3 regions of the Brevibacillus sp. NPDC003359 genome follow, and region 3 is predicted to be linked to each of the others. Evidence: riboswitches for the same ligand, from Rfam matches in the RefSeq annotation. Region 3 holds a riboswitch; each other region holds the start of a gene.
The links. A riboswitch is a leader RNA that binds a small molecule or an ion and turns the genes downstream of it on or off. The one in region 3 is predicted to bind S-adenosylmethionine.
Positions count from the first base shown of each region.

Region 1: another riboswitch for S-adenosylmethionine. It lies ahead of ACFYU8_RS13615 (pyridoxal phosphate-dependent aminotransferase); the one in region 3 lies ahead of ACFYU8_RS19440 (2,3-diketo-5-methylthiopentyl-1-phosphate enolase).
Region 2: another riboswitch for S-adenosylmethionine. It lies ahead of ACFYU8_RS29165 (MetQ/NlpA family ABC transporter substrate-binding protein); the one in region 3 lies ahead of ACFYU8_RS19440 (2,3-diketo-5-methylthiopentyl-1-phosphate enolase).

Region 1 covers NZ_JBIAOR010000003.1:401,602-412,028, forward strand. Annotated here, with positions in the region: gene ACFYU8_RS13585 (molybdenum cofactor biosynthesis protein) at 1-686, opposite strand, end outside; gene ACFYU8_RS13590 (SPL family radical SAM protein) at 790-1,608, opposite strand; gene ACFYU8_RS13595 (2OG-Fe(II) oxygenase) at 1,621-2,334, opposite strand; gene ACFYU8_RS13600 (methylated-DNA--[protein]-cysteine S-methyltransferase) at 2,319-2,867, opposite strand; gene moaC (cyclic pyranopterin monophosphate synthase MoaC) at 3,040-3,522, shown strand; gene ACFYU8_RS13610 (MFS transporter) at 3,526-4,773, shown strand; SAM riboswitch class I at 4,834-4,947, shown strand; gene ACFYU8_RS13615 (pyridoxal phosphate-dependent aminotransferase) at 5,031-6,212, shown strand; gene ACFYU8_RS13620 (hypothetical protein) at 6,363-6,833, shown strand; gene ACFYU8_RS13625 (aminotransferase-like domain-containing protein) at 7,030-8,238, shown strand; gene ACFYU8_RS13630 (alpha/beta fold hydrolase) at 8,325-9,140, opposite strand; gene ACFYU8_RS13635 (family 1 encapsulin nanocompartment shell protein) at 9,284-10,132, opposite strand; gene ACFYU8_RS13640 (IMEF encapsulin system ferritin-like cargo protein) at 10,170-10,427, opposite strand, start outside.
Region 2 covers NZ_JBIAOR010000023.1:4,572-14,998, forward strand. Annotated here, with positions in the region: gene ACFYU8_RS29130 (adenine deaminase) at 1-1,493, opposite strand, end outside; gene ACFYU8_RS29135 (ABC transporter ATP-binding protein) at 1,512-2,573, opposite strand; gene ACFYU8_RS29140 (ABC transporter permease) at 2,589-3,377, opposite strand; gene ACFYU8_RS29145 (ABC transporter permease) at 3,383-4,204, opposite strand; gene ACFYU8_RS29150 (nucleoside hydrolase) at 4,231-5,160, opposite strand; gene ACFYU8_RS29155 (ABC transporter substrate-binding protein) at 5,248-6,321, opposite strand; gene ACFYU8_RS29160 (hypothetical protein) at 6,519-6,875, opposite strand; SAM riboswitch class I at 7,097-7,198, shown strand; gene ACFYU8_RS29165 (MetQ/NlpA family ABC transporter substrate-binding protein) at 7,303-8,133, shown strand; gene ACFYU8_RS29170 (methionine ABC transporter ATP-binding protein) at 8,176-9,213, shown strand; gene ACFYU8_RS29175 (methionine ABC transporter permease) at 9,213-9,875, shown strand; gene ACFYU8_RS29180 (hypothetical protein) at 10,025-10,427, shown strand, end outside.
Region 3 covers NZ_JBIAOR010000008.1:121,112-131,538, reverse strand. Annotated here, with positions in the region: gene ACFYU8_RS19480 (spore germination protein) at 1-810, opposite strand, end outside; gene ACFYU8_RS19475 (endospore germination permease) at 797-1,885, opposite strand; gene ACFYU8_RS19470 (spore germination protein) at 2,046-3,593, shown strand; gene ACFYU8_RS19465 (GerAB/ArcD/ProY family transporter) at 3,590-4,690, shown strand; gene ACFYU8_RS19460 (Ger(x)C family spore germination protein) at 4,687-5,805, shown strand; gene ACFYU8_RS19455 (1,2-dihydroxy-3-keto-5-methylthiopentene dioxygenase) at 5,875-6,387, opposite strand; gene ACFYU8_RS19450 (methylthioribulose 1-phosphate dehydratase) at 6,401-7,057, opposite strand; gene ACFYU8_RS19445 (2-hydroxy-3-keto-5-methylthiopentenyl-1-phosphate phosphatase) at 7,061-7,729, opposite strand; gene ACFYU8_RS19440 (2,3-diketo-5-methylthiopentyl-1-phosphate enolase) at 7,726-8,940, opposite strand; SAM riboswitch class I at 9,027-9,203, opposite strand; gene ACFYU8_RS19435 (sigma-70 family RNA polymerase sigma factor) at 9,334-9,852, shown strand; gene ACFYU8_RS19430 (anti-sigma factor) at 9,852-10,427, shown strand, end outside.

The DNA.
Region 1 (10,427 bases), on a different contig from region 3:
ATCGCAAGCGGATTCCACGGTCCTTGCTGATGTCCCTTCCATTCGCTGCCATCTTCCCACATTTCTTTTTTCCAAATAGGAACGATCTGCTTGAGTCGTTCGATGGCATAACGGCCTGCTTCAAACGATTCATTGCGATGCGCTGTTGCAACGGCACAAACAACAGCAATCTCTTCCACAGCCAAATTACCGATACGATGGTGCATCGCGACTTGAGCTCCCGGCCAGCGTTCCTCGATCTCTGCTGCGACCTGCTTCATTTTTTCAACAGCCATGGGTGCATAAGCTTCATAGGACAAATACACCGTGCGCTGACCATGGGTAAATTCCCGAACAGTTCCGACAAAAGTAAGGATTGCGCCTGCATGCGGGTTGCTCACCAGATGAACCAGCTTATCCGCAGAAATGGGCTCCTCGGTAATGGCAAAGCGCGGGTCTTCTTCTCCGCCGCTTACAGGAGGCAAGAGGGCAATTTCGTCGTCGACTGAAATGACCTGATTTTTGGCCGCGTATTCATGATTGATGGAGACAAAACAACTGCCCAAAAGCGCAGAGAGCGCAGGATATTCTTTTTCCACTGCTTGCAGAAGATCGCTAACGGTCGCGCCTTCAGATAGGGTCAACTGTACTTCCCGGGTATTCGCACGCTCGGCGAGTCCGGCAAATAACAAGATCGTAATGGTCAAGACAATTCCTCATTTCCCTGGATGATACTACACTCTAGGCTAGACGATATCATAAACCGATCAAAGTTGCCAATGAGCGGAGTGTTACAAACAGCGGTTGATTCTAAGGGGCGAAGCCTTCCTGACTTAAATAGATCTGCTCCGGGGGAAAAACATGCAATAGCCGATCATAGACGATCCGATAGGCGGAAGGATCATACCATTGTTCCAGTCCAAGCTGTTCATAGAGAGCCGGAATGCCGTTTCGCTTCGTTCGTTTACCCCCGCTGCCATCTCCCATATAAAAATCGTCGACACAGACCCGTGTTACCAAGGGACGTAACATCTCCGGGAACGACTCACTGCTTGGCAAAACAGGGGCAATGGTTGCTTGTGTAGGGATGCCTGCCATAGCCAAACGCTGAAGGGCTTTGATCCTCGCTTGAATGGGGGGAGCTTGTGGGCTAAAGTGCCTGCGAATCTCCTCCAAGTCGGTCTCGATGGTCATGCTGACGCGGACGCGATCGCCCAGAAGGAGCAACAAGTCAGCATCCCGCCAAACCAAGGGACTTCTTGTCTGCACCAGCAAAAAATCGGGTGGATTCTCTACCATGACTTCGAGTAAAGACCTCGTTACCTTTTCCTTGTGTTCGATGGGCTGGTACGGGTCTGTACTCGAAGACATGAAGATGGTCACCTTTCCTTTTCTCTTTGCCCGCAAAAGCTCCTTGCGCAATAAATCGGCGGCTTGCTGCTTAATGTCGACCCAGTTGCCCCATTGCTCATTGCGAAACAAAGAGACAGGCATCTGCCTAACATAGCAATAGGAGCAGGCAAAAGAACAGCCCGTATACGGATTGAGCGAGTGGGTGTAATCCGCAAGAAATCCGCTTCCTTTATTAAGGAGGGTTTTCGGCATTTTATAGGAAAGGATACTTTTCATATGGTGCGCTCCTCACTTTGCATCATGAAAAATAATCCCGAGGCTGTAACGGGTTCCTGAAGTAATCGTGCTGACGCCGTGGCGCAGCGTGTTTTTGTAGTAGCCCCGCGTTCCCTGCACTGGACGATAAGATGTCGGGAAAATCAGTCCAGCGCCTTGGTCCAAGGTTATCACATGTCCCCGGCTCTGTGCGCGCGGTCGTTGCTCCATCAGCAGAAATTCACCACCAGTGTAGTCGTGATCCTTCTGATTCAAGGCAAAAACGACTTGAAACGGGAAGAATACCTCGCCGTACATATCCTGATGCAAACAATTGTAGCCGTCCGTTTCGTATTTCAAAATCAATGGAGTGGAGCGCAGCTGACCCTGGTCGTGACATTGCGCCAAAAATTCAGGGAGGGTAGCAGGATAAACGGCTTCGCGTCCAAGCATTTCCAGCCACCGATTCGCAGTCTGCGCAAGCATCGGATAAAAGCCTTCGCGAAGCTCCTGCAAAGGCGCGGGAAGGGGAGCCTGATAATACCGATACTCTCCTTCACCGAAACGATACCGTGCCATCTGGATCGTATTGCGAAAAAGATTATTTTGTCCATACGTAGCGATTAATTCTTCGCATGCTTCTGAGCTTATTAAGGAAGGAAAAGCAGCATACCCTTGTTCGTCCAACTCTTGTTGCAGTGACTGCCAGTCAAGTGCAGCGATTTTTTCTGTCAGTGAACTAGCCATGCTTTCACACTCCGATTCGCCTTTTTCTCTAGGTCAAGCAGAACTGTCTTCATAGGCAGTCCTCCACGATAGCCAGTCAGTGAACCGTTTTTACCGACAACGCGGTGGCAGGGGACTGTAATGAGAACTGGATTGGCACCGATTGCTGCACCGACGGCACGAACAGCAGCAGGCTTTTTAATAATGTTCGCAATATCGGTGTACGTTGCCGTTTGCCCGTATGGGATTTGGCGCAGTGCCTCCCAGACAGCGAGTTGAAAAGGCGTCCCAGACAGGTCGCAAGCCATGGTAAAATGCTCGCGCGTTCCTTGCAAATACTCCATCACTTCTGTTGCAAAAGGCTTTAGCCATTGATCGTCTTGCACCAGTGCACTTTGTGGGCGATGTTTCTTTACCCACGCTTCCAATTCAGCAAAAGGCTGGTTGACCGAGCCGACATAACAAAGTCCGGCAGCCGTTGCTGCCAAATAAATGGTCCAATCACCATACGACAGCATTGCCCATCGTACTGTCTGATCTTGATTCGTTTCCACTTCCATACCCTCCTTTGAGCTGTGTACGCACAGTATACCTCCAGCACCTGTTCTTCGTACGTTTTTAGGAGTGGATGAGCAAGATAACAAAACAATGTCCTCGACATTCCCATTGCTTTTATCCAGCGGCGGGGGTAAGGTAGGAGGGAGATAGAGGAGGAACGATACTAGTATGACTGATCAATTAACACATTTTAATGAACAAAATCGGGCTCAGATGGTAGATGTATCTGAGAAGGACATCACAAAACGGGTGGCTGTAGCCGAGAGCCAAGTCAGCATGAAACCCGAAACACTCGCCCGAATCCGCGAAGGTCGAATCGAAAAGGGCGATGTACTCGCCGTTGCGCAGGTAGCAGGTGTCATGGCTGCCAAAAAGACGTGGGAAATCATCCCGATGTGTCATCCGCTGCCATTGACTGGCATCGACATACAATTTGCATTTGTAGATGAAACGACGCTTGCGATTACAGGAACCGTGAAGACGACAGGGAAAACAGGCGTCGAGATGGAGGCGTTGACCGCTGTCAGCGTAGCTGCTTTGACGGTGTATGACATGTGCAAAGCCATGGATAAAGAAATGATAATCGGTCCGACCAGTCTGCAATCCAAAACAGGCGGAAAAAGCGGCGATTTCCATCGGGGTGAGAAGTAAGCCATGAGGCAAAAATGGGAATCCTATCCGAGCAGCATTCGTTTATTGGCGATTGCTGCCGTCATTTTTTCTACCGGAATGGCTTGTATATGGCCGTTAGTTACGATCTATATTCACAACCATCTCGGAAAGCCGCTGACCGTAGCCGGCTTCTTGTTGCTTTTAAATCAAGGCGCATTCCTGATCGGAAGTATTGTGGGCGGTATGCTCTTTGACCGCTGGGGCAAAATGCGTACCATTGTCGTTGGCTCCATCGGGGGAATGCTTATTTCCGTCAGTTTAGGTGTTACACAAGATTTTACCGTATATGTCCTACTGCTATTATTGAATGGACTGTTTTATGGATCCCTTTCTCCCGTTATGAATGCACTGGCAGTGGTTTTATGGCCGGATGGAGGCCGTAAGGGAATCAATTTGATTTACGTCTCCCTCAATGTGGGTGTAGCTGCCGGCTCTGCTTTAGGCGGCTTCTTGGCAAGTGTTTCGTTTGCTTGGACGTTTTTCGGAAATGCGATCTCCCAAGTAATTGTGCTGACGATGTTCATGCTCATTTTGCCGCGTCAGTTAAAACTGGCAGAGCAACAACGTCAATTGCAGACGACTGCTCCCGAACATGCAGAGGGCGAACTTCTACGACAACCACAGCAACAGCCCAAGGTCGTATGGGGAGCATTGCTGCTCTTATGCGGAGGGTTGCTCATTAGCTGGATTGTCTATGTACAATGGACGACGGTCCTGTCTACCTACATGCAGTCCTTGGGCATTTCTCTTCGTCAATACAGTCTGTTGTGGACATTGAATGGTGGTTTGATCCTGTTTGGTCAGCCGCTAATTGCGTGGGTGATTCGACGCTTTGCCCGCACGCTAAAAGCACAAATGCTCTTGGGTGCTTATATTTTTGCCTTGTCGATGCTAATTTTGTCTCAGTCGACGGTTTATGCAGGTTTTGTCGCAGGCATGTTCATTATGACGTTGGGGGAAATGCTCGTCTGGCCAGCAGTACCCGCAGTAGCGGCACAGTTTACACCAGAGGGACGAGAAGGCTTCATTCAGGGATTGATTGCAGGGACTGGATCGGCAGGGCGGATGGTTGGCCCATTGCTTGGCGCATTTATCTTCCAATCAATTCATGCGCAGGGTCTATTGCTCGTGATGGCAGGCTTGTGTCTGTTGTCTGTCGCATTCTTTGCCTTCCACACTTCTTTTCAAAAAAGGAGTCATCATCTACCCGTACAGAATCAAGCATCTTGACACGGTTTACGTGCTCAAGTAGTATGATATAGACGAAAAAACAGTATATTCCGTGTGTTTGACTTATTCAGAGAGGTGGAGGGACTGGCCCTACGAAGCCCGGCAGCGGATCTGCTCCATGTGATGGACAGATGCTGTGCCAATTCCAGCAGGATTTTTCCTGACAGATAAGGACGCGACCAAGCTGATCTCCCCCTTTTTCTGTATGGAAAAAGGGGGTTTTACTGTATTGGCCCGAAGAAAGGAACTGAAGAAAGATGCGTATCCACCCCTCCGACATGATTGATCGACTCCCTACCCAGTTTTTTGCGACGCTAGTGGCAAAAGTAAACAAGGTCATTGCGCAAGGCCATGACGTCATCAACCTGGGCCAGGGTAATCCCGATTTGCCGACGCCGCCGCATATTATTGAAGAATTACAGGCGCAAGCGGCACAACCACTCCATCACAAATATCCGCCTTTTCAGGGACGTGTGGAACTGAAACAGGCAGTGGCTCATTGGTATAAGCAAGAATTTGATGTGGATCTCGATCCGGAGGAAGAAGTAGCGATTTTGTTCGGCAGCAAAACCGGACTCGTAGAGATTTGCCAAGTCCTAATGAACGCAGGCGATGTTGCACTGGTTCCAGACCCAGGCTATCCGGATTATTGGTCGGGGGTTGCTGTTGTCAACGGACGGATGGTCATGATGCCGCTGAAGGCGGAAAATGACTTCTTGCCAGACTACAGCCAGCTCTCCCAAGCTGATTTGGATCGAGCGAAACTAATGTTTCTCAACTATCCGAACAATCCGACAGCAGTCAATGCACCACTGGAGTTTTATGAGGAAACGATTCGTTTTGCACGAAAGCATGAAATCGTCGTCTGCCATGACTTCGCTTATGGGGCGATTAGTTATGACGGGAAAAAGCCGGTCAGCTTTATGCAGGTTCCGGGAGCAAAAGAAGTAGGCGTAGAATTCTATACCTTGTCCAAAACGTACAACATGGCAGGCTGGCGTGTTGGGGCCATGGTAGGAAATCGCGAGCTGGTTCGTTTGATCAATCTCATTCAAGACCATTATTTCGTCAGTCTGTTCGGAGCGGTACAGATGGCTGCAGCCAAGGCGATGACGGATTCGCAGCAGTGTGTTCGTGATCTCGTCGCAGTCTATGAAAGCCGCCGTAATGCCTTGTACTCCAATTTGCACAGAATTGGCTGGCAGGCGCCACCATCACAAGGATCGTTTTTTGCCTGGCTTCCCGTACCAAGCGGCTTCACGTCCGTCGAATTCTCTGACCTGCTCTTGGAAAAAGCGCATGTTGTCGTAGCTCCGGGTAATGGCTTCGGTCCGACAGGTGAGGGCTATGTACGTGCGGCCCTGTTATCAAATGAAGAGCGTCTCGCGGAGGCGGTTCAGCGGATAGATCGGTTGGGGCTGTTTACAAAAACAAAGTAAATGTGAGGAATTTTGGCCACACTACCATGTAAATGGGGTGTGGCTTTTTGATGTAGAATAAAAATCATTCTCATTATTGACAGATAATGATTTTCATTATACGATGTCATTGTTAATGATAATTAGTCTCAGCAAGAGCGGGAGGGTACCATGCGCTATCAGATTAACGGTTACACGGATATGTATACGGTGATCGCCAACGAGCGTAAGATCGGTGGAGCCATTGAAGCAGGCCAGATTCGCTTGCGGACGGGAGAAGTTTACGCCAATGCTGTTCTCACTCGTTTGGAAATGTCAGGTGCGCATTTTTGCTCGATCGGCTTCGTGACAGAAGAAGGCAAAAGGCTGATTGTTCATGTGAATGATATCAGCATGATCGCTGATGCACGTCACGTCAATGTTTGTGAACTGACGAATGAATGCATGAGAGCGGAGAAATGCGCAGAGAGAATGAAGCGATTAAAGCGTCTCTGTGAACTGAATGAAGGCAGCTGTACGCCGACCTTCCAGGAAGAGGCACTGCTGTTGGCAATTGATATCGGAATGGAAGAAGCGTCCACACAAGTAGACCTTTCTTTTCTGCCACACACAGAAAAACCACGTGTATTCCGTATCGCCTAGAATAATATAGCCATATACATATGAACCCCTTTTCGTTTGATGCGAAGAGGGGTTTTTTGCATGCGTTGTGCTAAAACTAACGATTGAACAACCGCTCGACATAGTCAAAACCTATCTCCCCATAGCGAGCAAGGATTGGACTTACGCAAGGGAGAGTGATAAAACAAGGATAAGCAAAATCAAGGGGGAACGGAACATGGAGTACACATTTTCAAAATCTGTCGAAGCACTATCCTCCTCGGCTGTCCGGGAAATCTTGAAGCTGACCCAAAGCAATCAAGTGCTCTCGCTCGCAGGTGGACTGCCAGCAGAGGATTCTTTTCCAATCGCAGAGATGCGCGAAGCGTTTAACCGTGCATTCGATCAAGGAGCAAAAGCTCTTCAATACGGATTGACTGATGGATACTTACCGCTTCGCGAGTGGATTGCATCCCGCATGAAGCAAAAGCATATGAACGTCGGTGTAGATAATATGATCATCACAACGGGCTCTCAACAAGCAGTAGACTTGTTGTGTCGTGTATATTTAGACGAAGGCGATGTCGTTCTTGTTGAAAATCCTACCTATTTGGCAGCGGTTCAATTGTTCCAATTCCGGGGAATCAAAGCGATTCCCGTAGACGGTGATGCTGATGGGATGGATTTAGACGATCTGGCGAAAAAAATTGCCCAGTATCGCCCGAAAATGGTGTACGTCATTCCTACCTTTGCCAATCCGACAGGAAAGGTATGGAGTCTCGAACGCCGTCTAGGTTTGCTTCGTCAATGTAAGTCGCAAAACATTCTCATTTTAGAAGATGATCCGTATGGAGAGATCCAATTCGATGGGGAAGCACCGTACCGTTCGATTTTCTCACTGGATGAGCATCCGACCGATTCCTGTGTGGTATACACCAGTACATTTTCCAAAATTGTCGCGCCAGGCTTGCGTACGGGATGGGCCATTGGAGATACACGCGTGATTCAAATGATGGTGAAGGCGAAGCAAGCAATAGATTTGCAGTCGAGCACAATCGACCAGTACGCCCTGTATGAGCTGTTGTCCCGCTTTGATCTGGAGCGACACATTGAGAAAATCCGCGAGTCCTACAAGGCGCGCATGGAATGGATGCATGAGCTCTTGGTCGCGCAAAACTGGGAGGGTGTACAGTGGGAAAAACCAAGAGGCGGGATGTTCCTCTGGGTGAATCTTCCTGCGCACGTCGATGCAGAGAAACTGCTGGCCCGATCCGTACAGGAAGGCGTAGCATTTGTACCAGGGAAGCCGTTTTATGCTGCCGAGCCGCAAGTCAATACGATGCGCTTGAACTATACCCTTTTGAACCGGGAAGACACGGAGCTTGCGATTTCTAGACTGGGCAAAGCATTCCACGCTTACAGCGAATCGCTTGTCGCACACTCATAGGAAAAAGAGAAAAGACAACCATTCCATTAGGAGGGTTGTCTTTTTCATTGGGGCTCGGGTCTGTTATGTACACCAGTTGTGCTTCGTCATTTACTGTCTCTTTGTGTCCGATCCAGCCATTCATTCACAAGCTCGGTAAACAGAAGCGGTTGCTCAATCTGCAAGTTGTGTCCGGCACAATCGAGTGCGGCAAAAGAAGAGCGAGGATAGCCTTCGATGATATCCCAAATATCGTGATAGCCAACAGAATGATCTTGTTTGCCCACAACAAAAAGACTCGGGTGGACAAAGGGAGCCGTATCTAATGGGAAGGACACGCCATACGATTGTCTGATTTTGCTGAGGAAAGAAGGGTCAGACAGCATGTAGCCGTCGACAATCTCTTTTTTATAGCGGTTCCACGTATATTCGGTAGCTACTACCGCCATCGACTCAAACTCCGCTCGTTCCGTCTCACTCAACTGCTCCCAGAGGGAAGGCTCCTCCACTAGGACGGGTTTATTCGGCAGTGTACGCATTTCTTTATCAGGAATGACGTTCGGGCAGATGAAAAGGGCGCCCTTTACTTGATCCCGGCGCTTCTCGATAACCGCTCGAGCAAGATATCCGCCGTATGATTCACCCGCAATGAAAAAGGGCTCTCCTGGAATGAGCTGATCAATGAATGCGAGGACAACCTCTACAATATCGTCCGTGGTATGAATATGTTCGTAGTTTTTCGTTTGCCCCATTCCCGGCAAGTCTATGTACAGTCGGCGGTATTCTGGGCGTTTCTCAAAAATAGGTTCCATACAACCAGTCATGCAGCGGTGATCAAGTGAAAATCCGTGTATCATCACGACAGGAAAGCCGCTTCCGATCTCCTCATAATAAAGGTTGACGCCATTGACCTCGCATCTCATAAAAAGCCTCCCAATGACATTTTTGTCAGATTGTTTTAATAGTTCGGAACGCACGTTCTTATTATAAGTGATCTGTTAAATATTTCAAGGATGAAAAAACACACCCACAACGAGAATCGTCAATGGGTGTGCCAAAGTGTTTCCTATTCTTCTGTTTCTTCCAAGGTGCAAATTGCGCTAGGACGCTTGATGCGCAATACAACGCACTCATACACACGGAACAGACTGTTCATTTGCTCGTCTCCGAGGAATGCGGAGTCGAAGTCTTCTGCAATCGCCAGGTCGAGATTGTGGCGGCCAGTTGCTACCAAAACGCCGGAGCGGCCTTTAATGGTAGGGGATTGGAAGACACCATCTGTAACGAGATTGCGAACATGCTCAATCTCAAGCACGTTGGTGCCTTTGTGCACGCGATGCAAGAGAGAGTACAGCTCAGGAGATACAACCAGTGCGTACGGACCGCTGTGGCCCATTTTCAACAGCTTGTTGCGTGCTTCCACGATATCGGCAAAAGCATTGCCAGATTCCATCCAATCGCTCTTCAGATGGGTGAGGCGGCCTTTTACGTTCATCAGACCTGGGAGGTCAAATTCTGCCGCACCGTTGAAGATCAGATCGTCTTCCATCAGTGCACCACCAGCAGCTGCGTTGGCAGCCGCGCTCATGTCCAAAGGCATGCCCAATGTGCGTGCTTGGGCAACATCGCGCCAGTACAGCATGAAATCCTTGTACAGGATCGGAATCGTCATGCTGACACGACGGCTAGGCTGTGTCATTTCCAGTGATTCTCCACGCAGGGAGAGACCGCCAAAACGGGATTCCTCGTACACATCGTTGGTGATGGTTTGGATACCTTCACCCAATGGTCCATAAATATCGATAAAACGACGGCCTACCAGTTGGCGGCGAGCCATGTCAACGATAGTTGCATCCAACTGGCTCCATTCTTCAGTCGTCAAGGGAGAGTCTGGGTATTTACGTAGCTTGTCCATTGTGTAACCTCCATGTCATTTCAGGATTTCCGATTCCTTACATTCCTTTCAAACTTCCAACTGTCAGTCCTTTTTTGCCAGAAACTGCAGGGGCAGAATGCGTGATCACGGAAGCAACACCGTGAGGAGCGGAAGCTGAAGCTTTCAAATGATCTACCTGGTGAATGTCGTGCCCCTCATCGTGATCAGTGAGATCAGGATGAGCCGCATCAGAGAAACGTTGGCTCATGTTCGCCATGATTTCTTTGACTGTCAAATAGTCTGTATGCGTCTTTTCACGCATGCCATCCAGAAG
Region 2 (10,427 bases), on a different contig from region 3:
AAATGAAGGCTCGCGATCACTTCGCCATCCTCGACCACGTAAAAACCGCCCTGATTGCGGATGACTTCATTGGCTGCGACCATCATATCGTGCGGATTGTGTCCGACAACCAAGAGATTGTGGTTGTCATGCGAGTAGCTGGTGGCTACTGCACCTCGCTTGATCGTATCGCCGCTGATCAAGCCATAGCCGCGGTTGCCGTTTTTACCATAGCGTTCAAAGACAGCGATCAAGCCGTACGGGCTCTCCTCCCACAAGAGTTGTCCTTCCCGTACTTCAGCGATTCCACGGTGATCCTCTGTAAAAGTAGAACCGTTTTGCACGAGCATGACCCGACATGGATAACGATTGTCCGGCACCTCTACTTTTACGTGAAAATCTTGCTCTGTAAGCGGTGGTAGTTTAATACTCTCATAAAAATGCGCAGGAAACTGCTTATCCTTGACCACTTGTCGGTACTCTTCTTTGGCATCGTAAGCTTTCTTCCCGTTTTTATAGACGCGTTCGATCTTCAGTTCATGCAGATCGGACAGCAACAGGAAGTCCGCTATTTTGCCAGGAGCAATCGCCCCTCGATCCGTCATGTTCATACGTCTGGCTGGGGTAAATGTACTCGCGTAGATCGCGCGCTCTGGCTGCATGCCCATTTGAATGGCTTTTTTCACGATATGGTTCAAATGTCCACGATTCACCAAGGAATCCGTCATCACATCATCCGTCACAAAGCAAAAATGCTCAGAAACATCTTCCTTGATGAAATACTCCATGACTTCATCCGTCATCGATTTTTCTTGAATCTCGAGAAACATGCCCGCTGCGATTCTCGCTTCCATGCCTTCTCGCGTCTGGTGCGTATGATCGGAGTCCACCCCCGCATAAATGACACGATGCAAGTCCAAATCAAGCAGCTTAGGGACATGCCCCTCGATGACAAGCTTCGGATATGTCTTGCGGATATGCTCCAGGATGCGGTTCGTCTTGCAGTCAGGGTCCTTGATGATGTCTACGTAATTCATAATTTCGCCGAGACAAATGATCTCTTCAGAACGCAAGAGCTCGTCCATGTCTGCAATCTCGACAGACCCGCCTGTCGTTTCCATCGAGGTAGCTGGTACGGAGCTCGGGATCGCGTACAGCATATCAACGACACAATCACGGCTCGCACGAATCATCTCTTTGATCCCTTCGATTCCGAACACATTGGCCATCTCATGCGGCTCCGGTACGATCGTCGTCACTCCTTTTTGAATCAAGCCATAGGAAAACGTCTCCGGCGTCACCATCGTGCTCTCAATATGCAAGTGAATATCGACCAGACCAGGAATCATGTATCGGCCTTGTCCGTCCACGATCTCGGCAGCTTCAAACGTTTCCGTACTCCGCTCACCAATATAGAAAAATCGTTCATCTAAAACAGCGACATTTCCTCTGATGAACTTTTTAAAATAGCTGTTAAACACTTGGACGTCTTGAATCAACAAATCGACCTTCACGAAAATAACCTCCTGTCTTTAGTCCACGAGTACCACTTTGTCTTTCGGAAACAGCAGATTGACGTTCTGGCCAGTCTTGTATGGCGTCTCCATCTCCTGATTGACCGTGAAGTCGCCCAACTCTGTTTCCACGACATATTGATAGCTGCGTCCCAAAAACGTGCTTACCTTTACCGTTCCGCGCAAACGGTTCATTCCCGGCTCAGCGCTCTCTTCTGTCGTCACGAGGAGGTCATCTGGTCGCATTGCACATTTTTTGCCGGACGGACTCGCTGTGCCCGGATTTTTGGACGCGGTAAAATGATGGTCGCCGACACGCAGGCCGATTTCTCCGTTCTGCTCCGTGCGCTCTGCGAAGTCAATAAAGTTGGTAAAACCGATAAAACGGGCGATGAACTCCGTCTTCGGATATTTGAAAATCGTGGCTGGATCATCGAGCTGTTCGATCACACCCTTGTTCATAATCGCGACCTGATCTGAGATGGAGAAGCACTCCTCCTGGTCATGCGATACGTACACAGTCGTAATTCCCAGCTCTTGTTGAATGCGACGGATTTCTACGCGCATGTTGATCCGCAGATTGGCATCGAGGTTACTGAGCGGCTCATCGAACAGGAGCAGGTCTGGCTGAATCACCAGTGCCCGGGCAATCGCCACGCGCTGTCTTTGACCACCGGACAGCTCCTTCGGGAAACGCTTTTCATAGCCGCCGAGACTCACGACTTCGAGAATTTGCTGCACTCGGGTCTTTACCTCTGTTTCATTGATCTTGCGCAGGCGCAAACCGAACGCCACGTTATCGAATACAGACAGGTGTGGAAACAGCGCATAGCTCTGGAACACAAACCCGAAGTTGCGTTTGTTGACCGGAACCCGCGTATAATCTTTTCCTTCAAACATGAATCGGCCATCTTTTGCTTCGAGAAAACCCGCAATCAGGCGCAGCGTCGTCGTCTTTCCGCAACCGCTCGGACCAAGCAGAGAGATGAGCTGTCCCTTTTCGATATTGAGATTGAAGTTTTGCAAAATATATTGATTGTCATAGGCAACCGATACGTTTTCCAGCGTGAGCAATGCCATGAGTTGATGCCTCCGTTATCGTTTTGTAAAGTAGGAAAGCCCCATCAGACGTTCAATGATGAACATGAGAATAGCCGTAAGAATCATGAGCAGCACGGAAATAGCGGCGATCGTGGGATCGAAGTTGTTTTCTACGTACGTCAGCATCTGGATCGGCAGCGTGCTTACCCCTGGTCCTGTCATGAAAACAGAGATATCTACGTTGTTGAACGACTCCAGAAAAGCGATCAGGATCGCAGCAATAATCCCGGAGCGAATATTTGGCAAGACAACTTTGAAAAAGGTTTCGAGACGACCTGCCCCAAGGCTTAAAGCCGCTTCTTCAATGGCGAAGTCAAAGTTGGACAAGGAAGATGCAATAACGCGAATGATAAACGGAAGCATCAGCACCGTATGACCGACGAGAAGTCCCGCATAAATCGGCAAATTGTACACGACAATGACGTATTTCAGCATGGCAAAGCCCATAACAATCCCCGGAATCAGGACAGGTGAGATGAAAACCCCATTCAAGATGCCCTTGCCACGAAATTCAAAGCGACTGAGCGCATAGGCTGCCGGAATCCCCAACAAGAGCGCCAAGAGATTGCCCAGCAAGGAAACGAACATCGACGTCTTGAACGTCGTCATGAACATTTCTACCTCGAAAATGTTTTCGTACCACCGCCAGGAAAAGCCCTCCGGCGGAAACTTCAAGACGCTCCCCGGCTCAAACGACGTAAAAGATATGATAATGAGCGGCCCTAGCAAAAACAGAAAGACGAGAGAGGTAAACAGGGCCAACCCGCGATTTTTCTCCTGCATAGCTTCTACCCCTTCGGATTTAATTTCGTCGCCAGCTTGTTCATGAAGTAGATGACGACAAATGTAATGACAATCATGATCGTGGCAATGACGGATGCCAAATGCCAGTCATTTAGTGTAATTGCATTTTGATAAAGGAACGTAGAGATGACTCGCTGTTTTCCACCTAGCAGGGCAGGCGTGGTGTAAGCGGTCAAGCTGCCAACAAACACCAGAATGCTACCAATGATGAGTCCCGGTACACTCAGCGGCACGATGACCTTCCAGAAGGCAGTCAATTTCGAAGCACCCAGGCTTTCCGCCGCCTTCAGCAAATCCGGGTCGATATTTTCCATCACACCTACCAGCGTAATAATGATCAGCGGCAGAAACAGATGAATCAGGCCAATCATCATCGCAGTCGGCGTATACAATATTTCCAACGGCTTATCGATGAGCCCGATTGCAAGCAGCGAGCTGTTCAACAAGCCCTTTTTTCCGAGAATAATCATCCAAGAGAACGACCGCACGACAGAGCTGGTCAGCAAAGGAAAAATCGCCAACGCCAGCAAGATACCTTTTTTGCGAGGCCCCAGCTTGGAAATGTAGTACGCAGCAGGAAAACCAATCAGAACACACGCAATCGTCGTGACCAGACTGACTTGCAGTGTCGTCATCATAATTTTCAAGAAGTACGCATCGGTAAGAAATTGGAGATAGCCTTGGATCGTAAAGCTACCATCTTGATAAAAGGTGGATGCAATCGTCATCACGATCGGAATGACCATGAACAGCGTCAAAAACAGTACACCCGGCAACAGCAATAAATAGAGACCCGTTTTTCTCATCTGATTAACTCCTGTTCACGGTATCGTCAGGCTTTCAATGCGCCGATAAAACGCGCAAAGAACGCATCTGCATCTACGTCCAGACAGACGTTTATGTTCGGTTCTTTTTTCAGGCGGTTTTGAAAGTCGCAAACCGTTTGCCCATCACATAGCTCACTTCTCGTTTCGATATCCACATATAGCTTCTGCGTCTTCACCAGCTTCGGGTCGAGTGCGACTGCGACAGCTAACGGATCGTGCATAGCGCACGCATAGACGCCATTTCTCCCAAAATAACGATGGAGGTAATCAGACGTACTCTGTCTCACGTACTCGCCCATCGGTGTATCCCCTAACTCGCGAATGTGCTCCTCGTTCAACAGCACGCTTCGCGTCACATCCAGTCCAACCAGCGTCAATTGCGGGAAGCCGGCATGGAACACGACCTTGGCTGCCTCTGGATCGACGTACATGTTATACTCCGCAACGGGCGTCACATTGCCGTGCTCACGAACCACTCCACCCATGAAAATGACTTCCTTGACGTGTTGGACAAGCTCCGGGCATTTTTTCACCGCCAGCGCCAAATTGGTCAGCGGTCCCGTCATGATAAGCGTAATCTCGCCGGAATGCGCGAGCACATTTTCCACGATGAAATCAGGGGCAAAGCCAGCAGTCGGCTCCTTGTAAACCGGAACTCCGGCAAGAGCGCCACCTAAACCATCTTCACCATGTACAGCATGCTCAAAAAACAACGGCCGTAGCAGCGGTTCAGACGCTCCGCAGACGACAGGGATTTGCTCCCCGGCTTGCAAGAAATCGAGAATTTTGCACGTGTTTTCTGTGGCTTTTCGCAGCGATACGTTGCCATTCACGGTGGTGATGCCAACCAGATCGAATTGCCCGCTCTTCACAGCGAGAATAATGCCAAGCGCATCATCAATGCCCGTATCCACGTCAAGAATGATCTTTTGCACGAGTGGTCCTCCTCACGTTCATTCCTCATGAAAACGAGGGTATATCTGTAAATGACTATACCCTCGCCTTTGTTTTTCTATCGTTCGTTATTGCGTGATTTCACGATTCCAACGGTCAATCCATGCTTTGGAGTGCTCGTTTACGAATTTCATGTCCAGCATTTGCAATTTGCTTACGGTTTCTTCGCCGTACGTTACACCTTTTGCTTCTTCTTCCGTCAGTTGAACCGTTTTGTTTACAGGGGAATCGATCTTCGCTTTTGCTGATTTCTCCTGAACTTCCTTGCTCAGCTGATAGTTGATGAAGTCTTCTGCCAGCGCTTTGTTTTTCGAGCCTTTTACGATGTTAACGGTATTCATGACAGCGTATCCGCCACTTGCAGGTTGTACGAAAACAGCTTCTGGAACAGCAGCCTTGATGTCTTTGAAGTACATTTCCATGATTGGGCCTACGCCGATTTCTTCTTGTCCAAACATGTTCACATATTCAGATGTCTTGTCATAGAATTTCACAACACCTTGGTTGACTTCTTTCATTTTCGCGAAGGCTTGATCCTCATTGAACTCCTTGCTGCCTGCTACTTTGGAAGCACTGTCGAGAACCATCGGGCCAGTTGTGGACGTAATGCTTGGCAATGTCAGCTTGCCCGCCAGCTCTGGGTTCCACAGGTCTTTCCAATCCTTGATCTCGGATTGAACGAGCTTTGGATTGTAGGCGATTCCGAATTGCCCAATCGTATAACCTGGGCCGTACTCCTCGCCCAGTGGCGCTTTTGCGATATCGTAGATTTGATCCAAATTCGGGATGCGGCTGCGGTCGATTTTTTCAAATGCCCCACTCTCAATCCCTTGCTGTGCATAGTAGTCAGAGAGATAGATCAAGTCTACATTGGAGCTGCCTTGACGAATTTTGTTCAAGCGCTCGGCGTTGTTTCCGATTTCCAGCACGATTTTCACGTTATGTTCTTTTTCAAACGGCTCATATACTTCTTTGCGGAAAAAGTCTTCGGAGAAGCCCCATGTGGAGATAACCAGCTTTTGTGGCTCGCCCTTGGCTTCGCCGCCAGCTCCTCCCGCTTGTGGTTGAGCATTGCTGCCACAGCCAGCGAGAGCCATTGACATCACAGAAAAAGACAGGATTCCAGCAAGTAATTTTTTCATCGTAATTCTCCTCCAGTTGGGTTCATTTGATGACAAAATATGGTGGTAACAATAAAAAGAAAAGTACCCTTGATTAGAACGTTTCATTCTAAACAAGAGCACTTTTCTTCGTAAACAAAGAGAAGTGACACCCGTTTTACGCGTTGTCTACGGTCTCCCCTTAAGATAGATCAAAAGAGAAAATCCGAACGATTGCGTCAGGTATTCAGTTCTGATTCAGCTAAAATAACATTCGTGATCGCCCACTGCGTAGGCGCATCATAGTCCCGCAGCACGGCTTCCAACGGCAACCCCATCTCTTCTTCCAATCGCTCTCGCAGTCTCTTCTTATAAAGAAGGGACATACGAAAATCGACTTCGAGCTTGAGGGCCGGTGCTTCTCCTTCCAACGCTTGTGAGCGTGGAGAGCGGCGATGCTTGGCTTGGAACGTAATCATCTGGTTTTCAATCGTGACTCGGAGCAAAGTCGTTCCAAATCCGAACAACTCTTTTGCTATCTCATTATAGATGGCAGACAGCTTTTTTCTGGTTTCATTGGAGTCTACTAGAGTCATGTCATCACCTGCGATAGCTGGTATCGGGTTCATTCGCTCTCATTATACATATGATTTTTCGATTCTTCAATAGAATATTCGTATTTAGATCAATTTCACATTTTTCCACCTAGTCATTCGTTTACAAAAACATTTGACACCCGCAAAATCAGTAGTTATAATCCAACTATCCAAATATGAATTAGCGACAATCGTTTGGACTTTCAATTTCATAGCATATTCTCTTATGAAGAGAGGTTGAGGGACTGGCCCTATGACACCTCGGCAACCTATCACACTTGATACGGTGCCAAATCCAGCGGATTTATTCCGACAGATAAGAGAGGTATTGTTGCAGTGTGGTTTACATACTCGCAGATCCAGCCTCTTTCAGTCGGAAGAGGCTTTTTTCTATTCCATCATACATCCAGAGAAAAGGGGTATTTTCATGAAAAAGACTGGTCTACTGCTCACTACACTACTGCTCGCTGCATCGCTCGTAACGGCTTGCGGCGGCAAACAAGAAGCCGCTCCAGCTAACGGTGGCGCTGCTGCTGAACAAACCTCGCTCAAAGTGGGCGTCACTGGCGGCCCGCACGAAGAGATTCTGAATAAAGTCAAAGAAGTTGCAAAAGGGAAAGGGCTCGAAGTCCAAGTCGTCGTTTTCAATGATTATGTACAGCCGAACCAAGCGCTCGATAAAGGCAATCTCGATGTGAACAGCTTCCAAACCATCCCGTTCTTGGCAAAGTTCAATCAAGACCACAAAACGAAAATCGTCGAGGTTGGCAAAACCGTCACATATCCGATGGGTCTTTACTCCACCAAGCATAAAAAAGTGGAAGACATTCCAGCAGGCGGCGTTGTCGGCATTCAAAACGACCCGACTAACCGAGCGCGGGCCCTCTTGCTCTATCAGGCAGCTGGCTTGATTAAGCTCAAGGATGGCGTGGGAGACAACGCGACACCACTGGACATCGTAGAAAATCCAAAAAATTTGCAATTCAAAGAGTTGGAAGCTGCTTTCCTAGCACGCTCGCTGAGCAATGTAGAGGTTGCTTCGATTAATACGAACTTCGCGATGGAAGCTGGCTACTCCCCGCAAAAAGATGCGATCTTCGCTGAGACAGCCGACTCTCCATACGTAAACATCCTGGCAGCCAATGAAGCAAACAAAGACAATCCGGCAGTCAAAAAGCTGGTGGACATCTACCGTTCAGAAGAAGTGAAGAAATTCATCGATGAACGTTTTGAAGGAGCTGTACTGCCGTCCTGGTAAGATCGACGCCAGGAACATCAAGAACAACAAGGAGAACTCGATATGATACAGCTAACCGATATTCATAAGTCGTATCAAGTAGGAAACAAGCAGGTAGAGGCATTGAAGGGCGTATCCCTCCAGGTGGAAAAAGGGCAAATCTACGGGGTTATCGGCTTTAGCGGAGCGGGGAAAAGTACCCTGCTCCGTACCATCAACCTGTTGGAGAAGCCGACCAGCGGTTCTGTGATCGTCAATGGTCAGAACATGCTGACCCTCAAGGAAAAAGAGCTTCGGCAAGCTCGCAAAAAGATCGGGATTATTTTTCAACACTTCAACCTGCTCTCTTCCTATAATGTCTTTGACAATGTGGCGGAAATCTTGCGGATGAATCGCGTCCCTAAAGATGTCATTAAGCGCAAGGTAGAAGACCTTCTCGGCTTGGTTGGCTTGTCTGATAAAGCAAACGCTTATCCTTCTCAGCTATCCGGTGGACAAAAGCAACGGGTGGGCATCGCTCGTGCGCTGGCGACTGATCCGGAAATCCTGCTCTGTGACGAAGCGACTTCCGCTCTCGACCCGCAGACGACCGAATCAATTCTGGAGCTGTTGCTCGACATCAATCGGAAGTTTAACCTGACCATCGTGCTGATTACACATGAAATGCAGGTCATTAAGAAAATTTGCGACCAGGTAGCCATCATGGAAAACGGTGTCGTCATTGAGCAAGGCTCTGTTTTGGATGTTTTCAGCAATCCACAAGAGCAAACGACTCGTAATTTTATCAAAACGGTTTTTGACGATCAGGTACCGCAGGAGATTTTGTCCAAGATCAAGGAAAGCGGGCCCGTATCCAAAATTGTTCGCGTTGCCTTTCGCGGTGATGCTGCTCTCGATCCTGTTCTTGGAACGCTGTCTGCACGTTTTCCGATTAGCACCAATCTGTTGTACGGCTCGATTACGACCATAAAGGGAACAGCTCTCGGCATTTTGCTTTTGCACATATCCGGTGAAGAACAGGACATTCAGGACGGCATTCGTTTCTTGCGCGAATCCGTCTACCGCGTAGATATTGTGTCACCAGAGGAGGTGCGGAGCTAATGGAGCGTCTAATTGAAATGATTCCCGTATTCGGGCAATCGCTGCAAGAGACCGTCATCATGGTTGGGTTTTCATTATTCATTGCGACACTGATCGGGATTCCACTTGGGATTTTGCTCGTCATCACACAGGCGAATCACCTTTTCCCGAACAAATTCATCTATCACACGATCAATACGATCATCAACATCGTGCGTTCATTGCCTTTTATTATCCTAATGGTCGCCATCATTCCTTTTACGGAGCTGATCGTGGGTACTTCGATCGGGATTGAAGGAGCGATTGTACCACTCATCGTCTATACGTCGCCTTACATCTCGCGCCTGATGGAAACAGCGTTGCATGATGTAGACCGTGGCGTGATCGAAGCGTATCAGGCAATGGGTGCGTCTCGGACACAAATCATTTTTCGCATCATGCTGCGTGAAGCACGGCCTGGCATCGTCCTCTGCCTGACGATTGCGACTATCGGCTTGATTGGTGCTACTGCTATGGCCGGCGCAGTCGGTGCGGGCGGTCTCGGGGATCTGGCATTGCGCTACGGCTACCAGCAATGGGACATCGAAGTCATGATCATTACCGTCATTATTCTCGTCTTCTTGGTCCAACTCATTCAGTCGTTGGGCAACTGGGCGGCTCGAAAACTGAAAAAGAGTGCGTAAATAGGAGAACCCCTGACCAGATTGCTCGTCAGGGGCTTTTTTGTAGGTATTTAGAAGGATCGTCACCGAAAGTTCGTTGGAATTTCGTCCGATATTCATGTAGACTTATATATACAAGTCATTTTAATGAGAGGGGCTACTCAAATCACATGAAAAAACTCATCATGATGTTGGTTGCCGTAATGCTCGTACTCGCTCCGGCCGGAGGATTCATTGATCATGCCGATGCGAAAGGCTATAAGTCCGGGAAAAAATCTTTTAACTCTAATACGGCTCCTACGAACACACAAACGCCTAACAAAGCCGATTCAAATGTAAATGCAACAACCAATAAAGGTACGACAACTCCTGCTGCTACAGCAAGCAAAAGCGGCGGTTTCATGAAAGGTCTCATGATTGGTGGTCTGGCTGGTTTGCTGTTCGGATCTCTGTTCGGTGACATGGGTATCCTGGGTTCCATCCTTGGCTTCATGATCAACCTGATGGCGATCCTCGCTGTGATTATCCTCATCCGCAAAGTGATCGTCTACTTTAAAAACAAGCGCGAGAAGG
Region 3 (10,427 bases):
AGAGCCATCGATCAATATGGCAAACCGACCTTTTAAAAGAGCGTTCACTACATAATCGGGTCTTCCGGTGTACTGAAATTCTGGCAAAAGAGTAAAGGGGGATCGAGATAACCGTTCTTCTACTTGCATACCGCTCACAATGCCCTTGCTATCAAACGAATCCATTCTGTCGTGAATTTCCTTCAAAAAAATCGGATCGATTTGGTCTTGCAAATACAATAAACCAATGCGCGTATGAGTGTGGCTCCCGACGATATATGGAACGAATTTTAGCTGATACGTCCGAAGCCTTTTGCGGATCAGACCCAGATTCGTATTGATTTCTTCCGTAAATCCATCGCGAGGGCCGCTAATCGATGCATCGGTATTGGTTTCCTCAGGTTCGCGTCGGGGGGGATTCCCCGTCTCTACAAAATAGACAGTATGAAAGTCTTCAAACACCATCAACAGATTACCGGAGAAAACGTGTCTGCATATCCAATCAACATTCGTCGGCTGTGTCAGCTCATTCATGAAAAAGAGCCGTTTTTCAAATAAATCCTCTGCATCTAGGATTTCTTCGTTCACAAAAAACTGCATGAGCTGCGGCATCAAATACTCGCTGATTTGGTTCAAATCGCACATGCAGTCGGCGTAGATAAAATGCACGCGAGTGGGAGAGTGTCCTGGGACGAGGGTGTGCGTATCTATGCATACGTCATTGCAGTCTTCAAACAAATCTTGAAATGCCTGTAGCGAAATCGAAGGCAATTCTTTAACAGTTGTTGCTGGCGTGTACCCTTTGACCTTGGCAAACCTACGATTCGTCATGTTGTTTCCTCCTAGAGGCGAAGGCTGTCAAGAGAGCAAAAACGATGGAAAGAGACAGGGCCAATACGAAAAGACTGGGCAAAAGCTGTTTCGATAACAGGCTGTAAAATTGGATCGCACTTATGGGATAGCGGGAGAGGGCAGATGAGAAGAAAAAGAGCCCGATTAACCACCAAATCCGTTTCTTTCCATACGGAATCATCAGTATTTCGACAATCAGCAAAAGCGAGAGAGAAATGCGCGTAAAGGCACCGCTAAACCATTGGTATATGCTCAGGGTATCGAGATGCTCGATATATAGGCCAATATTGGCGAGTCGCCATTCTTCATAGGCAGGATAGCGCAATTTTCCGGCTTTATCCGGACCGAATTCTACAATAGCACCTAAGGTTGGCCCGAATGTGAGGCCAATCATGACAAACGCCAAAATGAAAAATTGATAGTACGGCACTCTCGATTGAAGGTGATGCTGCATAAATAAAAGGAGGATCAGTTCGACAAAGCCTGTGCCCGCATACATCATTCCTCGTAAAACAGGGGCAATCCCGTTTTCCATCATAGGGAGGAGTAGACTGTAATCTTTGTTTGGAAAGTTAGTAGACATCACGAAAAATCCCAAAAGGACGACGAATGGCAAAAGTACAGAAGAGGTCATTGCGATGGAGCGGATTCCAAACATCGCGTTGACGAGACAAAGGACTGCAAACAAGATCGTATGTACCGCAAGCGGTGTCTCTGGAGCAAACGATAAATTGACCCACGTAATCGTATCGGTCATCGTCATAGTGGCGATTGTAAAGCAGTAGACGCATGTCAGCAGAGCCAATACGAAATAGAGCGGGAAGCCGTAAGTCTTTTTGATCCAATGGAATAGATGTTCATGCTCCGTTTTTTTATAGATCCCATAGAGTAAGGCTGTCCACAATAAGTACAGCAGACCAGCTAACAGAACCGAGATCCAGGAGTCTCTTTTGGCTGAATCTAGCATCATCGGAATGACGATGACATGGTTCATCAATCCGTTGGTTAACAGCAGCATGACGACGATTTGTGTAAAAGATAATCCGTTTTTCATGATTCTCCCGCCAAAGTAATCTCGTACTCTCAACAGTATTTGCAGGGCGTTGGGATTTATTCGAATCAGCGGCAGGATGTGCCAAGTTGCATGCATATTTTGGGAAGCTCTCACGAACGCTAATGGAACATACTTCGTAAAAGGGCGGGAGCTGTAGGAGATGGCGATGAGAGGGTGGCTGAGAAGAAAAAAGACATCTGTCAAAGACAGGATGAGCCACTCGAGTGAGCCTATCCGTGTTCGTGAGGTCAGTGAGCGATTGAGCGATAACATTGCCGAGCTGAATGCGCTTTTCACGCTGACACCCGATTTGGTCATTCGGACGTTTGCGTCCCAGCAGATAGATAGCATGGTTACACTCGTCTACTTGAACGGCTTGGTTGACAAAAACTCGATTAACAATAATGTGCTTCGTCCACTTTTGTCACATCCAGAGGGTGAGAAAACGAGTGTTTTTGACCTGTTATCTGTCGGAAAGGTATCAGTTGCCTACGACTTTCGGAAAGTAGAAACCGAGATTTTGCTTGGGAGCAGTCTTTTGTTTATCGAGGGTCGGAAAGAAGTGCTTGTGATCGAAACGAATGGATGGCCGCAGCGGGCGATAGAAGACCCGCAGTTGGAGGCTGCGCTGAAGGGCGGACACCAGGGGTTTGTCGAAACGGACACGCAGAACATTGCCCTCATTCGCCGCTATATTCCCAACCGTGAATTGAAAATAAAAGAAATGTGGCTGGGAGAACGAGGCCTTACCAAGCTCTCGATCATCTATTTGGCTGATGTGGCGAATCCGGAAGTATTACAGGAGCTAGAAGATCGGCTCAAGACCATCAAAGTTGACTCGATTCTCAATGCGTCTGAACTGGAAGAGTATATCGAGGATAATCCTTACTCTCTGTTTCCACAGTTTTTGACTTCAGAACGGCCAGATACAGTCGCCTCTCATATCTTGCAAGGGAAGATTACTGTCGTTGTGGATCGATCACCAAGCGTATTAATCGGTCCAGCTACTTTCGTTTCCTTTTTTCAAAACGTTGACGATTACGGTACGCGCTGGCCTGTCGCTACGTTCATCCGCTTGCTTCGGTACTTGGCTTTCTTGATTGCTACTTTTTTGCCTGCGATTTACATTGCGTTGATTTCTTTCAATTATGAGGTCATCCCACTCGATTTGATTTTGTCTGTAGGAGAGTCCCGCCAAAAGGTTCCTTTTCCCCCCTTGCTAGAGGCGCTGGTCATGGAGCTCACGCTGGAAATGCTCCGTGAATCAGGGATCCGCTTGCCAGCTCCTATCGGACAAACAGTAGGGATCGTAGGTGGTATCGTGATTGGGCAAGCAGTCGTTCAGGCAGGTATTGTCAGTAATATCATGGTGATCGTCGTTGCTTTTACAGCGATATCCTCCTTTATTATCCCAAACTATGATATGGCCTCGGCCGTTAGGCTTATCCGGTTTTTTATGATGATACTTGCAGCGATGTTCGGGGTCGTTGGGATTGTCGTGGGACTTATGGTTCTGATTGGCCATTTAATTTCGCTAGAATCGTTAGGGGTACCTTATGGGAGCCCTCTCGCTCCTGTACGCTTTGCGGATTGGAAAGACTTGTTTATCCGCCTGCCACTGTGGAAAATGAAAGACCGTCCCTTGTCAACCGAGGCGATTCAAAAACAAAGACAAGGGGATAACCGTCCAAGGGAGGACGGAGGATGAAAAAGTATACGTATAATGAAATTAGCATCCTCCAGTACATCTTGCTTATTCATGGCGCACAAATTGGAATCGGAGTTTTGACAATCCCAAGAGAATTAGCAGAGAAAGCAGACACTGACGGATGGATATCGCTGTTGATCGGGTGGCTAGCGGCAACTCTAGTCAGCCTTGTCATCACAAGCATGATGAAGCGTTACCCGGAGAAGTCTATCATTGATATTTTTCCATTGATCTTGGGCAAGTGGCTCGGTCGTGTCGCTATTGCTTTGATGGCCATTTATTGCGGGATCGCTGCTGTAGTTTTGATCGCGAATGCCACTGGTATCATTAATGTGTGGCTCTTATCTCAGACATCCGGATACGTCATCGTTATCATATTCGCGCTACCGAGTTATCTCGTTGTCAAGGGCGGGCTTCGTGCGATCGGAAGGTACGCTGAGATAGTCTTTTACATTACTTTATGGATACCTTTCTTTCTCACGACCGCTTTTCGAGAGGCTCATTGGCTAAACTTGCTGCCGGTAATAAAAGAGGGCTGGCAGCCAATCTGGGAAGGGAGCAAATCCACGATACTCTCCTTTCTAGGTTTTGAGCTGGCCTACTTCGCCTACCCTTTTCTGCAAAAAAAGCAATATGCTTCTCTCGGTATTGTCGTAGCGAATACATTGACATTGCTCGTGAATCTGTCTGTGATCATCGTTTGCTTTGCTTACTTTAGCCCCGATGAAATAGCGGAGTATACATGGCCTACGCTCAATTTATGGAAAGTCATCGAGTTCCGTTTTTTGGAACGTATCGATATCCTTTTTCTCGCTTTTTATCTGTTTTTATTGTCGACGACTGCCGCGCCGTACATTTATTTCAGCGTATTTTCATCCAGTCAGTTATTTGGCCAAAAGGATCATCGGAAGCATTTGCGTGTTCTCCTTTTACTCACTCCAGTGGCGTTATGGTTTTATACGCCATCTTTTATTGACCTGAAAAAAATGACACAACTCTGGAGCATGGCAGGATTAGGCTTTGCTTATGTCCTTCCTTTACTGCTTTGGGGGCCGATTTGGCTATCAAAGCGAGCAGAAGGAGGGAAAAAAGCATGAGGGCGTTTGTTCAAATTTTGTTGTCGAGCGTGTTGGTTATGATGCTGGCAGGATGCAAGGATCGGGTCAATTTGGAGGATGCCACATTGGCACTGATGGTCGGAATAGATTTGAATGAAAAAAACGAGCTTCTGTACTATATGACAAGTCCGGTATTCAGTCGGGAAGCAAAAGAAAAGTCGGAGCAATACGGTATCCGGGCATCCACATTGAGAGAGGCGAGAATGGGTTTTGATGAGCTAGTGACGGCCTTGACGCAATCGGGCAAAATTCAGGTGCTCGTCATGGGGAAAAAGCTGATAGCTCACCCGGACTGGTTTCGATTGCTGGATGTTGTATTTCGGGATGCCAAGTTTAGTGTCAACGCTCGCATGGTTGTGCTTGATGGGCCTTTGTCTGAGCTGTTTGATTTTAAACCAGTGGATAAACCCCGTCTGGCTCTCCATGTTACTACGCTGATTGACACAGCCAATCAAAGAAATTTGACGGTCAAGACAAGGGCGCAGGAACTCCATCGGCAAATGTTTGAAAAAGGAATGACACCCACTTTAACAGAGCTAAAAAAAGAGAAGCGGGCGGTCAAAGTAGTGGGGACGGCCATGTTAAAAGAAAACGGAACGTACGGTGGCCTGATTGAGCCGCGGGATACCATTCTTTTGCAGACGCTGCTCCATGAAAAACAAGGGGAGATATCCGTAACGATCCCGATTAAGGAGCCTCAAGATGGAAAGCAAATTGTGAAGGATAGGATCAGCTTTTTTATAAAGGGTGTGAAGAAAAAAGTGAAGACGTCCTATCGAGATGGGAAGTTCCATTTCGACATCAACTTCCAATTTCGTGTGTCTATATCGGAAAGGATGTTTCCATTTAACATGGATAAGGACTACAAAAAGATGGAGCGGATGATTAGCGATGAGCTACACAAGGATTACACCCGATTAATCAAAAAATGCCAGGAGGCCCAAGCAGATCCTTTTGGCTTCGGTCTTTATGCACGGGCTTATGAGTATCAAGAATACAAAAAGGTACAGGATGATTGGCCAAAAACTTTTGCACAGGCTACGATCCATCTTGTGCCTGACGTATCGATCAAGGGAAATGGTGTCGTGAGGTGAATGAAGTAAAAAGCCAAAACACCCTGGCAATCATCAAGAGCCAGGGTGTTTCGTATGAATAGATTCTTCTTAATAAATGGCTTCCCAGCCTGCAGGAGTGACGAACAGGCGAATCGCCTTGATTTTGCGGTCGTCCATCAGGGTGAAGTAGTGGCGATAGTTTGGTGGTACGGAGATCAGATCACCAGGTTCCAGTTCGACGTCGAAGTAGCGATCATCTTTGCCTTTGATGGCGAAAATGCCGTGACCATCGACGCAGAAGCGGCACTCATCGTCGGTGTGGTGATGCTCCCCTTTGAATTTCACCAGCAGCTCGTCGAGATTAGGTGTTTTGTCAGAGAGGACGATAATGTCCGCTGTCAAGTAACCGCGACGTTGGCTGATCGCATCGATTTCCGGCTTGAAGGTGTCGAGAATCTCTTGTTTTTCCTCGTCTGTCGGGCTGTAATTATCACGGTGCTTTGGATCAAGGCGATCCACGCCCCATTTTTCGTAAATGATCTCTTGGGTGTCTAGGAAGGAGACAACTTCCTCGGGTGCTGAGATGTACTCATTGTTGTCGTGAAAACGAATTTGTGCCATCGTTTATTCCTCCTTAATTGGTGGTTGTAGTGGACACGACTGCTTGGCGCAATTGCAGCCAGCGGGCGTGATACTCGAATAGGAATTCAAAAGCTTCCAGGTGGCGCTTGGCTTCGAAGTCATTGCCGCCCCACGTGTAGATACCGTGGTTACGAATGAGTACGCCAGGAACTTCTGGTGTGATCACTTTTTCTATTTCGGCAGCTAAGGTCGGAATATCGGCAAAGTTCTCAACAATCGGAACAGTGATGCGCGCGTTTTCCTCCCAGATTCCGAGTCCCTTGATCAGCTCTTGACCTTGAATAGAGAAAGCGCGTTGTCCAAAGTACAGCTCAGAAATGAGGTTGTTCCACACAGTGTGGACGTGGAAGCAAGCCCCCGCCTTCGGGTACGATTTGTAGACGACGGCGTGGATGAGGGTTTCTGCGGAAGGTTTGAGCGCAGTTTCATCCACTGGACGCGAGTCTTGATCCACGACCAGATAATCTTCAGGGGATAGCTTGGTTTTGTCTTTGCCGCTTGCCGTAACGGCAAATTGTAAGGGATTGTTTTGTATTTTTATCGAGAGATTGCCGCTGGTGCCGGGAAACCAGTCCCGACGGGCAAATGTCAGCTTGGCGTCATCCAGACGGCGAAAGGCATCCAGACGTTGTTCGAGTGTTGCGGTCATGAATTAGACAACCTCCTGTTGGACTTGCTGTAAAATGCGAATCACGTCGTGGAATGTGGCAAACTTGCTATGCGGCAATTGCAGCTCTTCCGCCTTTTCAGCGAGGAAGGAACGGGCAATCACATAGTCAGCGATTTTGGCCCCAGCCAAATCAGTGATGGAGTCGCCGATGACGATACGGAAATGGGTTGCAGGATCGTAACGGCGGATGATTGTCGTCTTGCACATGCCGCAGCCGTTCGTACAATGCTCATCGCAAGCGTTTGGCCACGTAATGGTGATCCGTTCTCCGCTGAAATCACTGCCGTTGCAGTAGATCGGAACATCGGTGAGATCAAAAGGTGCCAGAATGGGCTCCAGGAAAAAGTCGATGCCGCCACTTGTGATCAACAGCTCAATGCCTTCTTCGCGGCAATAGCTCACAAATTCAGAAAAACCAGGGCGAATGGTCGCTTCATGGACAATGAAATCGATAATGTCCTGGCGCAAGGAAGAAGGCAAGAGTTGAAACAGCTTGCCGACCCCTTCCTGAACGCTTATTTTTTGCGAAAGGATCTGCTCCGTCAATGCTTCCCACTCAGGGGGAGCAAACTTGCGGACAATCGCTACAATATTGTCTTTTTCGGTAATCGTTCCGTCGAAATCGCAGAACAGGACGAGCTTCTTGCTCATCGTGCGCCACCCCACTTTTCCAGGGCGATCGCCAGTTCCTGTGACGTCGTAGCGGCTTCTTCCAATGTTCGCCCTGCGGTGACCGCTTCAATCGCGGCAACGAATGCTTTTGCTCCTGCGGTTGCTCCACTGGGATGACCGTGGATTCCGCCTCCTGCATTGACGATTTGATCCAGACCGAAGTCTTTAAAAAGCTGTGGAACCAGCCCCGGATGAATGCCTGCAGACGGAACCGGGAAGGAACGGCGTACCCCATTCAGTGGGTCGGTCAAATGCTTGGCGAGCTGCAACGCTTCTGTCTTATCCAGGGCGACATTGCCATATGGTGATGGGAAGAGTACCAAATCTGCCCCAGCTACACGCATCAACGTTCCGAGCAGAAGCGGGGTGGCGATGCCGTAGTCAGGTGACGGATAGTAAGCACCTGCCAATGCTGGATGAGCCATAATCGGTACGTGTACGTCAGGATCGGCTGCCAAACGGTGCAGGGCATCGAAGCCAAAGGCCAGCACGTTGAACAAGAGGCAGTCAGCACCCGCATCTACTGCACGTTTCGCTTTTTCGTTCAGTTCATGTACAGGACCAGTCAGGTTGGCTGCGTAGAGGACGGGCTTGCCTGTTTCGGCTTCTGTCTCTTGGGCGATTTGTTTGAACGCTTTGATCCGTTCGATAAAAGGAGCGCGGTCATCTGCAAAGAAGATTTCGTCATCTTTCACGAGATCGACTCCGCCCAAGGCTTGTGCCCGGAATTGCGTCTTCAGGTCATCAAAAGGAAGGCCCAGGCAAGATTTGAAAATGCTCATCAAGAGCGGACGGTCATGTGCCCCTAAACGTTCGCGCAGACCATCAATGCCGAACTTCGGTCCAGGGAAAGTCTGCAGGAATGAATCAGGGAAAGCGATGTCGATTAGCTTGATTTTTCCATCCATCGACAGTTTGCCGAATATTCCGGTCAACAAGGATGGAATGTCTGCTGTAAAATTGCGGGTCGGATAGCTGACGGTTATCAGACCGCGTATTTCTCCGTTTTCCAGTGTCGCAAGCGGTGTCGCGCTCACGGCTTCTCCGAGATACGGCGCTAACTCAGCTTGTTTGGCAAGCGGCAGGTCCGTCCAGGAACCGACTGTCATACCGACAGCGATGGCTTGCGCTTTCTTGTTCAAGTCTTTTGCTTGTGTTAGATAGGTGACGAGGATACGTTGTTCACTCATGGTACGTCTAATCCTCCTTGAAATAATGAAAAAAGCCTCCCCTTTGAGCGGGGAGGCGGTTGTCGACTATGAAAGCGTCTCGTCTCCTCTCATCTCTCGGGTCAGTAGCCGAGACGAGTCAAAGATGCTCTACCTCGACTCTTATCCGTTGGAATTAGCACCGTTTCGCTATCCATGGTACGCATTATCATCGTACGATTCATGGTATAGCGCCGGTTGCCGGGCATCATAGGGCCAGTCCCTCAGCCAGCTCGCGATAAGAGTTATTCGTTTCCCCCATGATATGACGTTCATTGTCAGGAGTCAATCCTTGTTTTTGCGGGGAATGTGCAGCAGGATATCAGAAAAATGAGACCAAGGTGAAACTTTTTGGCAATTCCTTCGTGGTAAGGGATGAAAGGGTGTGAACGGCTTGGGAAAGTAGGTCTGGAGGATGTGTACCGGCTGCATATAAACGATATTTACCGCTATCTTTTCCGGCTAACACGTGATGAGAGGCTCGCAGAGGATCTGACACAGGAAACTTTTTGTCGCGCCTTCTCTTCCTTGGACGACTACCATGGAGAAAAAGTACGGCCCTGGCTGTTCAAGGTGGCCTATCACGCTTTCGTGGACGGTTATCGCAAGAAGAGGAAACAACGATTTGCGTTTGTGGAAGCTCTGCCAGAGCGACGTGATGATGCTGCGGTTGATCCGGCAGAGCATGTTGTGAACAACGAGCTGTGGGAAGTGGCCTATGACTTATTGGCCAGACTTCCGGAAAAGCAGAGACAGGTCATATTGCTGTCTGCCATGCAATTTTCCTACGCGGAAATGGCAGAAGTGCTCGGGATTGAGTTGGCAGACGTGAAGCGTTCCTTGTTTCGGGGACGACAAAAGATGCGGCAAATGTGGAGGGAGGAAAGCCAGTGATGAACAAGGATGAGAACAAACGCGATCAAAGGCTGCTTGCTTATTTGCGTGGGGAAATGGCGGAAGAAGATTCGAAACAATTTGAGGAGGAAATAGCTGCTGACGAGGAATACGCACAGCGGTTGGAGAGGCTTTTGTTGGGGGAAGAGAAGGGGGAGAACATCGCGGAACCAATACAGCCTGAAATGCTGTCGGCTGAAAAACAGCGCGCTATTGTTCGTCGGGGAAAATGGAAAAGTCGGTTGTCCAACGCGGGATTCACCATAGGGCTTCCCTTTTTTGCCGGAGTCTTGTTGTTGTTTTTGAATGGCTGGGTCGGATCACTGATGCATGAAGATATTTTCCGTGTCGCGAAGGCGATGGTTAATTTTACGCAGCCAGGTGTTAGTGTCGGCGGTAGTGGCTCACAGGTGGGGTTATTCTACGGCAATATCAGCATGGAGTTGCGTGAAAGAGTTGGAGCGGAAGAAAAGAACGCTGGCCGATTTGAAAGTACGAATGTGCTGTGGAACATAAATGCTTGGCCGCAATGGCCGAATGGGGTTAGGGAACAGAAGCTATATTTCCGTTATCCG